DNA from 2 places in the Halioglobus sp. Uisw_031 genome. Region 2 is predicted to be linked to the other one. Evidence: predicted binding sites of a transcription regulator. Region 2 holds the regulator's gene; the other holds the start of a gene.
What was found. The regulator LexA, encoded in region 2, represses DNA repair genes until DNA is damaged. The targets are predictions, from matches to a motif close to ACTGTNTNTANANACAGT.
Positions count from the first base shown of each region.

Region 1: ABXT62_RS02950 (Y-family DNA polymerase) is a predicted target of LexA. The motif match lies at 3,012-3,029, and genes of this name have one in related genera.

Region 1 is NZ_CP159826.1:648,589-656,080, forward strand. It holds gene ABXT62_RS02940 (DUF2164 domain-containing protein) at 136-390, shown strand; gene ABXT62_RS02945 (MBL fold metallo-hydrolase) at 474-1,496, shown strand; gene ABXT62_RS02950 (Y-family DNA polymerase) at 1,521-2,948, opposite strand; gene ABXT62_RS02955 (hypothetical protein) at 3,295-3,600, shown strand; gene imuA (translesion DNA synthesis-associated protein ImuA) at 3,708-4,436, opposite strand; gene holA (DNA polymerase III subunit delta) at 4,572-5,582, opposite strand; gene lptE (LPS assembly lipoprotein LptE) at 5,589-6,155, opposite strand; gene leuS (leucine--tRNA ligase) at 6,177-7,492, opposite strand, start outside.
Region 2 is NZ_CP159826.1:1,661,243-1,668,734, forward strand. It holds gene topA (type I DNA topoisomerase) at 1-2,202, shown strand, start outside; gene ABXT62_RS07590 (hypothetical protein) at 2,302-2,550, shown strand; gene lexA (transcriptional repressor LexA) at 2,554-3,156, opposite strand; gene ABXT62_RS07600 (S-methyl-5'-thioinosine phosphorylase) at 3,584-4,324, shown strand; gene ABXT62_RS07605 (CsiV family protein) at 4,352-5,284, opposite strand; gene mfd (transcription-repair coupling factor) at 5,274-7,492, opposite strand, start outside.

The DNA of each region.
Region 1 (7,492 bases), 1.0 Mb from region 2:
GCATTATTTCGAATGCAAAATAGCAGCAAATAAGATAAGACAAAATGGGGAAAATGTATGTTATGGCGTTAGTATATTAGGATATACAGTGCAACATAAAAACTTTTTTAAGACTTATCGATCATAAGGGTAATCATGTCAGAAATTGTATTTACGAGTGACGAGCGCGATATTATTTGTCGCAAGATACAGCTTTATTTGCACGAGGAGCTCGATCAGGAAGTAGGGCAGTTCGATGCGGGTTTCTTGTTGGATTTTTTTGCCGAGGAAATTGGAGCCTATTTTTACAATCGGGGTTTGTATGACGCCCAAGGTATTTTGGCAAGCCGCATGGAAAATATCGCTGAAGCAATTTATGAAATTGAAAAGCCGACACAGTTTATCAAGTAGCATTGCACCGGCTCAGCGGGCTGAGGAAGCGGTGTCTGCGTTGCACGAACCTGGCGCTCAATGCATCAATTAGAGGATTTTTTATGAGTTTGCGGCGTGGCGTTCTGGCACTGTTATTGTTGGTTGTTCTGTCCTCGGCATTGTTCCTAGTTTATGCCCTGAATATTTACACAGCGGTACCGGTAGAGCCTGAGTGGGCAGTGTTAGGTGCCGATCCTATACCGGAGGATGCGGTGACGGTGCGCTTTAGCGGCACAGCGACCTTGTTGTTTAGTGACGGCGAGACACAATGGATGACGGATGGGTGGTTTAGTCGCCCTGGTCCCCTGCGTTTGTTATTGGGAAAAATTGCGCCGGATCTGTCGAACATAGAGCGGGGTCTGGCGGACAATCATGTTGTTGAATTGGCGGCGGTGTTGCCGGTGCACTCTCATTATGATCACGCTATGGATGCGCCAGAGGTTGCCAGGCGCACTGGCGCGTTATTACTTGGTTCGGAGTCCACGGCCAATATTGGCCGTGGATGGGGGCTGCCCGAGTCGCAGATACAGGTGCTGGTAGACCGCGAACCTGTGCAGTTGGGGAAGTTTGTGATTACGCCGATTGAATCCCGACATTTTGAGTTTCCCGACCCAGCGATTCGCGAGCGTGCGCTGGGAAACCCAGAGCTTACCGTGCCTTTGGTGCCACCGGTGCGCGTGTTTGATTACCGCGTGGGTACCGCGTGGGTCCTGCATGTCAGTCACCCCAAGGGAAGTTGGTTAATAGTGGGTAGTGCGGGTTATGTGGAGGGCGCATTGCAGGGTCTGGACGCTGATATTGTCTTTCTCGGCGTCGGTGGTTTGGGGTCGCAAACAGCCGATTACCGCGAGACGTTCTGGCGCGAGACAGTGGATGCCACCGCACCCACGCATATTATCCCTATTCATTTTGACAGTCTCACAGGGCCGGCGGAAGGCCCGTTTAGGGGGCCGGTCCAGGCAGTGACTTTCATTTCCGGGGGGCAGGAAGATACTCGGTTATTTCTGCATGATAAGGCAGCCGACAATCCTGAATTACACTTTAGTACGCTGCCTCGTTTTGAGGAGGTGGTGTTGTTCGAGTGATCGCATGATGCTGGGCGTTCGCTGTCAGACAAAAGCCCCGTGGACATACCATTGCTGGGTCAGGCGGTCACGAAACACCCAGTAGCGTTGGCCGCCCTTATCTGCCGCGATGTAATAATCCCTACTCACCGGCTCTTGCCACCAGTTGTCCTCAATCCGTTCTGGTCCACATACCATGCTTAGGGCGCCGTTCCAGTACAGATTTTTGCCGTGTTGGCGTAGTTCTTTGGGTTGTGGCATCAACCAGAAGGGGCGCTGGGCGCAGTGTGGACTTGGGCTATGTTCATTCCCAGGATGGTCGTTGCTGACCAGCATCGCAAACTCTGGCAGGTGCTCGTCCCGACAACCGAGCTTTTTAACGGCCTGTAATCCCAGTCGGTTGCGCAGCCGGTCTAGCAGGGCAGCCAGAGGTTCACGCTGGTTGTGGGGGTTGAACAGATCGATACTTTCCTGCTGGCCGGGTTGCAGTTGCGGACACGCCAGGGCTAGGCCTTCTACGCTGTTGGTCAGATTCAGTTGTTCAAAGCGAAGACAGGTGAGCTGGTGCCAGTTTTTCCAGTCACTGTGGCTGCTGGCACTGCGCACACAGATATTCTGTAGTTTTTTATCACTGCTGATTAGCTGCCAGTTAATTTCACTGGTCTGCAGTTGGGTGTTGCGCAGAAAATAACACAATGACTGCAGCAGTTGTTGCACGGCGGGGGTTAGCTCATGGTTGGTTTTTACCTCGTAGCCAAACCAATATTCATCTTTGAAGCTCGAGGGGGGGCAGTAGTCTGTCTGCAGGTCTTCTCGCTGGCCCATAAGCTGTTGTAGAAAATGGGTAAACGCTTTGCCACAGCGCCGGCCCAGTGCCGCAGGTGGCAGCGCGAGCACATCACCCACTGTGTGCAGGCCTGCCCGGCGTAGAGAGTTCACGGTAGCAGTGAATTCTTTCAGGAGATTCAGGGGCAGGGGGCTCAGCCGTTGTTCCAGTGGTTGCTGTATCGCCATGGCCGTGACTCTGGGAGCAAAGGACAGTAGCCAGGCGGCTTTGGGCGTCGGCGCCAGTCCGTGATGTGCGCAATAGCCGCGGCTGCTGATGCCCATGGCCACTTCTGCTAGCAGAGCATCCAGCCCTTGGTACAGACTTAGGCAGCCCTCGATTTCCAGCTGCAGACAGTCGAATTGCCAGGTGTAAAGGGTAGGAGTGATGCTATAAGCCCAGCAGCACAGTTGCTGCAGGCAGCGTTGTTCCGCCTGCTTGTCTCGTTCCAGCAAGCGGATCGGCTCTTCGCCTGCGAGTGCCCGTACCGTCGCGGCACCCATGCCCTGACGTATTCCTAGGGCGGCGGCACAGTCATTGATACGAATCACGCGCTGTGCGGCCATGACTGCCACGGGCTGTTGTTCACAGTGGCTCAGGCATTGCAGAGGTAGCTGGTCAAAGCGCAGGCACAGCCAAAGGCTCACAATTTTTTCCCTCGAGTAGTGGCCTGTAAACGGCAAAGACAACATTTTTATGATAGCAATAATACTGTATATACATACAGTATTATTGCTATCTATTTCTCTGCCGGCAGCGATAAAGCACCACTTTTGTGGTGTCTGGGCCACATTCTGTACCCTTAATTGTTACCTTAGGTGACAAATTGGTGCACGAATTAGAACTTTGGATCACTGCTTTAGATCACTATTTATGTACAATATTTAATGAATAATATGCAGAATCGAGGTTGTGATTGATCTGCGATGGGTAGATAGTAGTAACATATTCTTTGAGTTATGTTACTTAAAGTTACATGCGGGAGATCTACTGATGAAAGTTTTATTAATGACTGTCCTGATCTGTCTGGCATTCAATGCCTCTGCTGACTGTCCTGTTAAGAGGCCGGGCGAGTTGCCCGTGTTGCCTGATGGCGCAGTCGCCAGTGATGAAGTAATGTACAGGGGGCAGTTGGCGGCAGAAAAGTACCTGCTGCATGCGGAGGCCTACATAGGATGTGACGTAATGGGCCCTCAGCAACACCTAATTTTGGTCGCAAAAGTCGAAGACTTTTCTCGAGTTTACAATGATGAAGTCATTGAATTCCAGGTTCGCTCCAATCTCCTTGCAGAGAAATAGGACTCGTACTCTCCAGCAGGTAAGTGAAGATGAGTGTGATTAGGAAACCTACAACCTCTATGGCGGGCGGATAAACAAGCGTGCATGGGCAATTAAGTCGCCGCAGGCTACACGCCCATTGCAGGACTGTGTTGGCTATTAGCTGTCCAGACCGGTAATTCCCATAGTTGTGGTTGCAGTAGCTCATCTTTTGCGGGAGATAGATCCACGTCGATGGACTGGTTGCCGCCACGTTGCTTGAGTATGTGTACTTTGCGGTACTCGCGCATCTGCATGCGCAGGCTGGAGGGAGCGCTGTTGTGGTGTGCCTGGTTGGGGCGAAACAGTACGGCCAGGCTATTCCCATTGGCGGCCGCCAATTGTAGTTTGCGCAATTCGCTGTAGCTGTAGTCTTGTGCGCCCAGCCAGCTGAATACTGCGCTGCAGGTGGTACTGCGCAGAGCTTGTTCGGTCGCCCATAAACGCTCCTGACGATTTTTAGGATGGACCATCAAAATCTGTTGGGTGTCGATACCTCGAGCGGCCAAAAGTGGGGCATAGGGTGTATAGGGTGGAGCGATAAATACTTGCCAGCGGCCCTGGTCACTAAGGCGCTCCATGGCGGGCAGGAACAGGCCCATGGCGCCCAGCCCACAGCCGTCGCTTAGCAACTCAATGGTACCGTCCAGAGGCCAGCCGCCCTGCTGCAATTGTGCATCCAGTGCTGCATGGCCAGAGGAAAGGCTCGAAGAGCCGTTGCAATCGCTATTCGCTGAAATACTCTGACCCTGAAAGTGGGGGGGGCGCCCACGCCAAGTGTCGTTGCGATTGATAATCTGTTCCAGCATCTCATTCATAGCCTGCACCTCGGGGTTGTCTGTCTATAAAACTGTATATACATACAGTAGTATTGAAAAAGACAGAATGCAAGCTATGAATGACGGGGTTGGGAGCTGTCGAATTCTATAATAGGCCAGAAAACAAGCGAGTACTTAATTAGCCCGGCATAGCGTGATGACCAGACGTGAGAGATTATCCCAGGGTTTGCCGTCAGCAAAACCTTTGATACTGCCGTCCGCTCGAGCGGCCTGCTCCAGCAGCAAAGATAACGAGTGCGTGTTGTGGCGCGTTAGCGCGGCCTGCATCAAGGGCATGCGATTTTGCCATACGCGCCGAGAGCTGAGCGCCTGCTGTGTACTTTGACCGCTGTCGCAATCCAGTTGTGCTTCGTAAAGAGTCCGAATCTCCCGGACTAAGGCCCACAATACCACTGGGGGCTCCGTACCTGCTGCGCGAAGTCCATACAGCATGCGCAAGCTGACGCTGGCGTTGCCTTTCAGGGCGTTATCGGCCATGTCGAACAGGTTGTAGCGGGCATTGTCGGATACCGCTTCGGTGACCGTTTGCATCGTAATTTTAGAATCTGCTGCCAACAGTTTCAGTTTTTCAACTTCCTGCACCGCGGCCAACAGGTTGCCCTCCATCCGCTCACACAGCAACCGCAGGGCATCGTCATCGATACTCATGCCAGCGTTGCGGACTCTTTGTTGCAGCCAGCGGGGCAGATTCTTGGCATCCACCGGCCACACCTGGACAGTGACACCCGCCTTGTCGAGGGCCTTATACCACTTGCTATTGGTCGATTGTTTGTCAATTTTTCCCGACACAATCAGCAGTACATCGTCGCCGCTGGCGATGTCTAGATATTCGCACAGGGCTTTGCTGCCTTCCGCTCCTGGCTTGCCACTGGGTAGACGCAGCTCAATCAGCTTGCGATCGGCAAACAGTGACATGTTAGAAGCGCTATGCAGGATATCCTGCCAGTTGAAATTAGAGACGCCCCCTTCGATAATCTCACGTTCGTTACAATTCTCTGCTCGTGCTTTCTGGCGAATTTGGTCACAGCACTCCTGCAATAACAGGGGCTCATCGCCACTCACCAGATAGACAGGAAGAAGTTTTTGCTGCAGATGGTCGGCCAGTTTCTCGGGGTATAGGCGCATGACTGACTATTGCGCCGGGACAGAGGCTGGTGTTGTCGTTGGAAGTGAAGCGGGTGTCGAGTACTGGAAACTGGCAGCGTAAAAACTAATACGCCGCATGATCTGTGCGGCCAGTTCAGTGCTCATTTCGCCCTGGATCAGCCGAACTTCCGCGGCCTTGCCGACCACATTACGCGGGTTATTTTCCATTTGCTTAACCACCAGCACAGTGGTTAGCGGCATAATTTCCTCGTTGCGGGCATCGACTATCCTAAATTTCGAGCTCATGGTGAGTTCGAGTTCGGCGACTCGGGCCTCGGAGTTGAGAGAAAGATTGCGTTGTTTAAAGAGCTCTGGACTCAGCACCAGCCTGAAAGTGGCATTTTCACGATCGGTCCACTGCACATCATTGGCGGCAAGCTGTGACACCACGTCCCGGCTGAAGTCACTGTTTGGGCTGTTAGTGACCAGATACATACTCTTCCATGCTTCCGGTATGGCCATGCTGCCCAGACCACGCAGTTGGAATCCGCAGGCAGCAAGTAGACAGGTCATGACAAAAATTAAGCTGTATTGGCTAAGGCGACTGTCCATGGTGAGTCTCATCGTCAGGGGTTAGTTGGCCACGATATTAATGAGTTTGCCCGGCACTACAATAACTTTACGCACGGTGAGTTCTTCCAAAAAACGCCCCACGTTCTGCTGCGAACGTGCCAGCGATTCTACGGTATCCTTATCGGCATCGACGGGGACTTCTATTCTCGCGCGTACTTTGCCGTTCACCTGAACGACTATTTCGATGCTGTCGCGGGGAAGAGCGCCTTCGTCAACACGGGGCCAAGGGGCATTGAGAATATCACCCTTGCCACCGAGGATCGGCCACAGTGCGTGACACACATGGGGCACAATGGGATTGAGCATCAACACGATAGCGTGGAGAGCCTCGTCAATTATGCTACGACTGGATTCATCGTTGTCCAGTTTGCCCAGTTCGTTGCACAGCTCCATGATCGCGGCGATGGCCGTATTAAATGTCTGACGGCGACCATAATCGTCACTCACCTTGGCAATGGTTTCATGCGTTTTGCGGCGGGTATTTTTTTGTTGATCGTTCAGGGCGGCTATGTCCAGCGCCAAGACAGGACCGGATGCAGTGTGTATAGCCGCCATTTTCCAAAGTCGTTTGAGGAATCGGTTGGCACCCTCCACACCTGAGTCTGACCACTCCAGAGATTGCTCTGGAGGCGCCGCGAACATGCTGAACAGGCGCACAGTGTCGGCACCGTAGCGATCAATCAACGACTGCGGGTCGACGGTGTTGCCCTTGGATTTGGACATTTTGACGCCGTCTTTCAGTACCATTCCTTGAGTCAGCAAACGGATGAATGGCTCATCAGAATTCACCAGCCCCTCGTCCCGCATCAGCTTGTGGAAAAAGCGCGAGTACAGCAGATGGAGGATAGCGTGTTCGATACCACCCACATACTGGTCTACCGGGGCCCAATAATCCGCCTCGGCATCCAGCATAGTTTGGTTATTATTGGCGCAAGCGTAGCGTGCATAGTACCAAGAGGATTCCATGAAAGTATCGAAGGTGTCGGTTTCTCGGATGGCATCTTTGCCGCAACGAGGACAATGGGTTTGGTAAAATTCAGGCATCTGTTTGAGGGGAGAGCCCTCTCCCACAAATTTGATGTCGGTGGGCAGGACGACCGGCAAGTCCTCGGCAGGGACAGCAACCGCACCGCAGCTGTCACAGTTAATAATGGGAATGGGTGCGCCCCAATAGCGCTGGCGTGAGACGCCCCAGTCCCGCAGGCGAAAGTTTACAGAACGCTTTCCCTTGCCCTCAGCCTCAAGGCGATCGGCGATAGTCGAAAAGGCCTGCTGGAAATCCAGACCGTCGAATTCGCCTGAATTGACCAGCACCC
Region 2 (7,492 bases):
ACAAAGAAGGCGATTACTGAAGCCTTCGAGCGTCCATCTATTCTGGATATGGACCGTGTCAATGCTCAGCAGGCGCGCCGGTTTTTAGACAGAGTGGTGGGCTTTATGGTGTCGCCCCTACTGTGGTCCAAGGTTGCCCGAGGCTTGTCCGCCGGTCGGGTACAGTCGGTTGCGGCGCGCTTGATCGTAGAGCGTGAACGCGAAATACGCGCCTTTGTGCCAGACGAATATTGGGAAATTCATGCCGACCTGGAAGGAACTAAAGGCGAAGAAGTTCGCTTTCAGGTACGCAAGCACAACGGTGCAGATTTTAGACCTAGCGATGAAGTTAGCGCTATGGCTGCGAATGCTGAGCTGGAAAAACTACCGTATATCGTAAGCAAGCGAGAGGACAAGCCTACTCGCTCCAAAGCGCCAGCGCCTTTCATCACCTCTACCTTGCAACAGTCTGCCAGCACGCGGCTTGGTTTCAGTGTTAAGAAGACCATGATGATGGCTCAGCGTCTCTATGAGGCCGGTTACATTACCTATATGCGCACGGACTCGACGAATTTAAGTGCTGAAGCAGTGGCGGCCTGTCGCGGCTACATAAGCTCGAACTTTGAGCCGCTTTACCTGCCTGAAACAGCAAAGATTTTTTCATCCAAAGACGGAGCCCAAGAGGCTCACGAAGCGATACGTCCATCGGATGTGACGATACTGCAGACTGCCCTAAACGGTATGGAAAGAGATGCTGAGCGACTCTATGAGTTGATCTGGCGTCAATTTGTTGCCGGACAGATGTGTGATGCCGAATACACTTCAACACTGGTCACCTGCAGCGCAGGTAATTATGAGCTGAATGTTAAGGGTCGTATTGTTCGATTTGATGGCTATACCCGTGTGTTGGTGCCTGCAAGCCGTAAAACGGATGATGCAGTGTTGCCCGATATCGTGGAGGGGCAGACTCTGAAGCTGCTCAAACTCGATCCAGTCCAGCATTTTACTAAGCCTTCTTCGCGTTATGGTGAGGCAAGTCTGGTGCGTGAAATGGAAAAACGCGGTATTGGACGACCGTCAACTTATGCATCCATTATTTCCACGATCCAGGATCGGGGTTACGTGAGACTGGACAATAAGCGCTTCTATGCTGAAAAAATGGGCGATATCGTCACCCAACGTTTGCAAGCCAGCTTTACCGAATTATTGGACTATGGATTCACCGCCTCCATGGAAGAGAGGCTCGACGAAGTTGCTCAGGGCAAACTAGAGTGGCACGCCCTCCTAGACAGTTTCTACGCTGAATTTAGTGGCCTGTTGGAGAAAGCGGGGGAGGATGAACCCGCCGGCATGCAGCTCAATGAGCCGACTATGACGGATATCGAGTGCAGCACATGCAGTCGTCCGATGCAGGTGCGCACTGCGAGTACTGGCGTATTTCTTGGCTGCTCCGGGTATGCACTGCCACCTAAAGAGCGTTGCAAGAACACACTCAACCTGACCGCAGGTGATGAAGCGATCATGGAGGATGCTGATGAAGAGGCGGAGTCGAGACTGCTGCGTGCCAAGCACAGGTGCTCGTTGTGTAATACCGCGATGGACAGCTATCTTATCGACGAGGGCCGCAAGTTGCATGTGTGCGGCAATAATCCTGACTGCTCTGGTTTTGAGGTAGAGGAGGGTAAGTTCAAAATAAAGGGCTACGAGGGCCCGATTCTGGACTGCGATAAGTGTGACTCGCAAATGCAACTTAAAAACGGTCGCTTTGGCAAGTACTTTGGGTGCATGGCGGAAACGTGTAAGAATACACGCAAGCTTCTGCGCAGTGGGGAGGCAGCACCGCCCAAGATGGACCCAGTACCGATGCCGGAACTGGAGTGCCAAAAAGTCGAGGACCACTACATCTTGCGCGACGGTGCGGCAGGCCTATTTTTGGCCGCCAGCCAATTCCCTCGCAATCGGGAAACGCGAGCCCCGCTGGTGACTGAGTTGCTGGCGCATCAGTCTGAAATTGATCCCAAGTACACCTTTCTTTTTAGTGCGCCAACCGCAGACAAAGAGGGAAATCCGGCTCAGGTACGGTTTAGCCGAAAATCTAAGGAGCAGTATGTGATGACTGAGAGCGGCGGCAAGCCAACGGGTTGGAAGGCGCTGTATCAGAAGGGTAAGTGGCTTGAGGAAGCGGCTCCGACAGGCCCGAAACGCGCAGCAAAAAAGACCTGAATGCGCGCAGGGGTCTCTAACAAACGAGAAATTGTGGAGGCAGTTCTGCTCGGCTGCTGTTAGAATAGCAGCCGACGCTAACGGATTGAGGTTTGTTGAATGCCAGCATCACTGCTTGAAATAGTCGATCGTGGAGATGGAGAAATTGTCGTGCAGCGTGCTGATGATGAGTCAGAGCCGTTATTAACAATCCAGTTTTCTGACGAAGCGCGTGCCTACATCATGGACAACGGTCTTGAAGTTGCCAGAGTGATGATTCAGGCGGGTATTCAAGCGGCTGCGGCCATTTCTGAATCTGGAAATGACGAACTGGAGACGGCGCAGGACTCGCCGCGAATACTGCACTAAGCGTTAATTTCCACGACGCAATACACCGACACTGAGGCCTTCGATACTGAAGGCCTGTTCCCGCAGATCTACACTTATCGCCTGATAGTCACGGTTTTCCGGCAGCAATTGCAGCAGATGCTTTTTGTTAGTGAGCTGGAGGCGTTTTACAGTGACCTCGTCATCTATGCGCGCCACAACAATGTCGCCATTTTTTGCAACTGGGGTGCTATGCACCGCAAGTAGATCTCCGTCGAGAATTCCGACGTCAATCATACTGTCTCCCTGTACCGTCAGGAAAAAGTCTGCATGTGGTTTGAAAAAATTTGAAGGCAAAGAGCAGTAGTCTTCTACGTGCTCCTGCGCCAATATGGGATGCCCCGCGGCAACTCGCCCTACGATCGGGATGCCTGCGCTCTCGGGTAATCGGATGCCACGTGAAGCACCTGCGATCATTTCAATCGCCCCCTTACGTGCTAGAGCCTTGAGATGCTCTTCAGCTGCGTTGGCTGACTTAAATCCGAGTGTGCGCGCGATGTCGGCTCGGGTAGGAGGATAACCCGTGTCTTCAATGTGATGGCGTACAATATCCAGCACCTGTTGCTGCCGTTGCGTCAGTTTTTCCATTGCAAGCACCCTATGTGGTTTTATACAGGTGCTGTGATTATATACAGTATTAGCGGGGAAAGACAATAGCGCCTCAAGCGCCTAGATTATGCGTCAGAGTGGATATGGCATGCGATTTTCGAAGCGCTCTCAGTTATCCTCGACACCACACAGGGTATCAGGTTCAATTGAATTCACTGCGCTGGTCGTTGTAGTGCGCTAGTGGCTCGCTGTGTGGTGCAGATAGACGTTATCCGTTTGAAAAGCCGTATAATTTTTATCGACCAGAGCGAGATAACCTTGATTTAGACAGCTCCGCCTGCGCTAGCGGCGGGCACAGAGAGGAAGAGACATTGAGTATGCTGACCCATTTTTGCCATAGCAGTGCAGATCGCGAATTTCTGCCTTGTGTTGTGTGCGTGGAAAACACAACGCAGGCGCACACAGCATGAGGCCGCTTGCCATTATCGGAGGGACCGGAATCGATGACCTAGAGGGTCTGGAAGTGCTCAAGGAGCACTGTGTACAAACACCCTACGGAGAGCCCTCCAGGCCGATACAGGAAGGGCGGTTGGGGGAGCACTCGTTGTTTTTCCTGCAGCGTCACGGCAGCCCCGGAGCGATTCCACCCCATCGAATTAACTACCGTGCCAATCTGTGGGCGCTTAAGTCCATGGAGGTTGGCGCGGTGGTCGCCATAAACGCGGTGGGCGGTATTACAGAATCGATGCGACCCGGACGCTTAGTGATCCCGCATCAGGTCATTGATTACACCTGGGGGCGTGAACATACGTTCGACGAGGGACAAGAGGATAAGTTGATGCATATCGACTTTACCGAGCCCTATGAGCGAGGGTTGCGCATGGAGCTGCTGGCCGCCGCGGATTCTGCCAATATCCCCCATGAAGCCTCAGGTGTTTATGGCGCCACTCAGGGGCCACGTCTTGAAACGTCGGCGGAGGTGCAGCGTATGGCGCGCGATGGATGTGATGTGGTTGGCATGACAGGCATGCCCGAAGCTGCTTTGGCATGCGAACTCGGGCTTCCGTATGCCTCGGTGTGCATGGTGGTGAATCCTGCCGCCGGCCTTGGCGATTTGCCTCTCACCTTGGCCATGATGCAAGACATTCTGCTGCGAGAGGCTGCCGTTGTCAGGCAGCTACTAAACCAACTACTGCGAAATCGTTGAGTCTCTTCGCGTCATTGATGTATTGGGCTACTCTGACTTGGCTTGCGGCTTAGCCTGCGACCTCGGATCAGGCAGTGGCGTTATTTTCACGATAACGCCGAGCATGGGATGATCGATGTAGTGCACTTCGCCACTGCGCATGCGGCGTGTCTGATATAACCGAACGGCATGGCGGAAGGGGTAGATTGGCTCAAGTGTTTCTGCGCTCTCGGTGATCGTGATGAGGGTTGAGGGTACCCGCTGAAACTCAAGATCGATTGCCGGATCTGCGGTGATGGTCTCACGCTGGGGCTGCTCTGGCTCCAACTCCAGCTCCAGCTCTGGCTCTGGCTCCAGCTCTGGCTCTGGCTCCAGCTCTGGCTCCGGCGCCTCAAAAATGAGGGAAGAGGGCCCTATTGGGGGCGCTGGCATACGCCAAGAGCCCGGCAGGTATTCGCCCCGGGTGTTGAGCCACAGGTTAGTTTCGAGGTAGAGGTAGCGAGCGACGTAGAGCTTGATCGTTCCTTGCAACTCAGGCCATGCTCCTCCATCCCCTGATCGATCCAGTACAATGGGTCTTGCGTTGGCCTGATCGGTCATCTGCTGATTCCAAGCCTCGTGAAAGAGTATTTGATAGCGGCTACTGCGCTGTATCGCGGCGGCTTTGTTGCGCAGCGCTTGTTGGCTAGAGGGGAGGAGGGTGAACGCCGCCGGTTGCACTGGGGCTGTTGGTGTCGCTTGCTCGGACTGAGATATGACTACTGGCGTGCTGACTTCATCTGCCAGCAAGCGTGATGCGCTGGGGTATGCAAGGTTTGGTGTCGCGTCCCATTGCTCAGCGTCGTTCCCCGCAGGATGACTAAACACTATCAGCTCAACCTGATACCACGTATCTGTCTTGGCCTCGGTGGACAGCGGGAATAGCAATGCCGCACAGACGAAGGGCAGGGCAAATTGCGCGAGTAGTCGGTCAGGCATCATCGGTGCTCTTATTGGGTTCTGTGATAAAAGTGTCCATTAGCTGCTCAAGGTACCGTTGCCGCTCATCGATGTCAGGTAAACGTTGCTCGAAACGCAGCCTCGTGGCTCCTGCCAGCTTGAAAGAGCGGGGGTCTGATTGGACCAACTTGACCAGGCTCATAGGATCCACAGGCGTTGTCACTTTGAAATCGATACTACCACCCTCAGGTCCTGCTTCAATAGTACGGATCCCCAGATCTTGAGCTTTGAGGCGCAATCGGGATACCTGAAATAGGTTATTCACGGGCAGTGGCAACAGGCCGAATCGGTCAATCATTTCGACCTGCAAGCTCCGCAACTCGGAATCACTGGCAGCGGCGGCGATTCGTTTGTATAAAATGAGCCGTCCGTTGACGTCTGGCAAGTAGTCATCGGGGATCAACGCTGGTGCGTGCAGGTTTACTTCTGTGCCCTGGTCCAGCGGTGCATCAACATTGGGTATCTCCCCGCGCTTCAGTGATGCAACGGCTCTTTGTAACATATCCATATACATGGAGAAGCCGACGCTATGGATTTGACCGCTCTGCTCATCGCCAAGCAATTCTCCGGCGCCACGGATTTCAAGATCCTGAGTGGCCAGCAAGTAGCCTGATCCTAAGTCACCGGCGGCCTCAATGGCCTCCAGTCGCTTACCTGCATCTTTGCTGATCGCGGAGCGCGGGGGAGTGAGAAGGTAGGCATAGGCTTGGTGGTGAGATCGTCCAACCCGTCCGCGTAACTGGTGCAACTGTGCCAGGCCCAACTTGTCAGCACGGTCAATAATAATGGTGTTGGCATTGGGGATATCAATGCCCGTTTCAATGATTGTGGTGCACAGGAGGACGTGGTGGTGTCGGTGGTAAAAACTCGACATCGTCTGCTCCAGTTGGGTTTCGGGCATTTGTCCGTGAGCGACAGCAATATTGATGTCCGGCAGTAGCTCGCGCAGTTTGCGTGCGGTCTCCTCTATCGTTTTTACCTCGTTGTGCAGGTAGTAGACCTGGCCGCCGCGCAGTGTTTCACGCAGCACCGCTTCTTTGATCAGTGCGATATTGTGCTCGCGCACAAATGTTTTGATAGACAGCCGCCGGGCTGGTGGAGTGGCGATGATAGACAAATCACGCATGCCACCCAGCGCCATGTTCAGTGTTCGCGGGATTGGTGTTGCGGTCAGCGTCAGGATGTCGACTTCTGAGCGCAGAGCCTTGATGACTTCCTTCTGCTTTACGCCGAATCGGTGCTCCTCATCGATAATGAGAAGTCCTAGATCGTTGAAGCGAAAATCATTCTGCAGCAACTTATGCGTGCCTATTAAAATATCGACGCCGCCGGAGGTTGCTCTGCGCATGACCTCGGTCAGTTGTTTGGCAGATTTAAAGCGGGATACCACCTCTACCGTTATGGGCCAGTCGGCAAAGCGGTCACTAAACGTATTGTAGTGCTGCTGCGCTAATAGCGTAGTCGGAACCAATATGGCGACCTGTTTTTGGTTGCTGGTTGCGACGAACGCTGCGCGCAATGCGACTTCGGTTTTACCAAAACCGACATCACCGCAAACGAGTCGGTCCATGACTCGAGGGCTGTACATGTCTTCAAGAACAGCGCGAATAGTCGCTTCTTGGTCCGGGGTTTCCTCAAAGGGGAAGGCGGCGCAGAACAGTGCATAGGCCTGATCCTGCGACTCAAAGATATAGCCCTCGCGTGCTTCACGACGGGCATAGACTTCGAGCAGCTGCGCCGCGATATCGTTGGCCTTTTCACTGGCTTTGCGACGTGCTTTTTCCCATTGGTCAGAGCCCAATTTGTGCAGAGGAGCCGTTTCGGGGTCGGAACCAGAGTACCGGCTGATGAGGTGTAGTGATGCGACCGGAACATACAGGCGCGCACCCTGAGCGTACTCCAGTGCCAAAAATTCAAACTCCTGCGCATCTACTGATAATTTTTGCAAGCCTACGTAGCGGCCCACACCGTGTTCCAGATGCACCACAGCAACACCCTCACGCAGCTCGTTCAGCGCTTTAAAGGCGTTGGCCTGAACACTCTCATCGCCTTTCTTGCGACGCCGACGTTGCGCGACGCGATTGCCAAATAACTGCGCCTCACAAACCAGAGTGGGGTGGTCGGGCCCAAAATACAGTCCACGGTCAAGTGGGGCCGTGGCAATAGCAAAGCTCAAGCCTGAGTCAATGA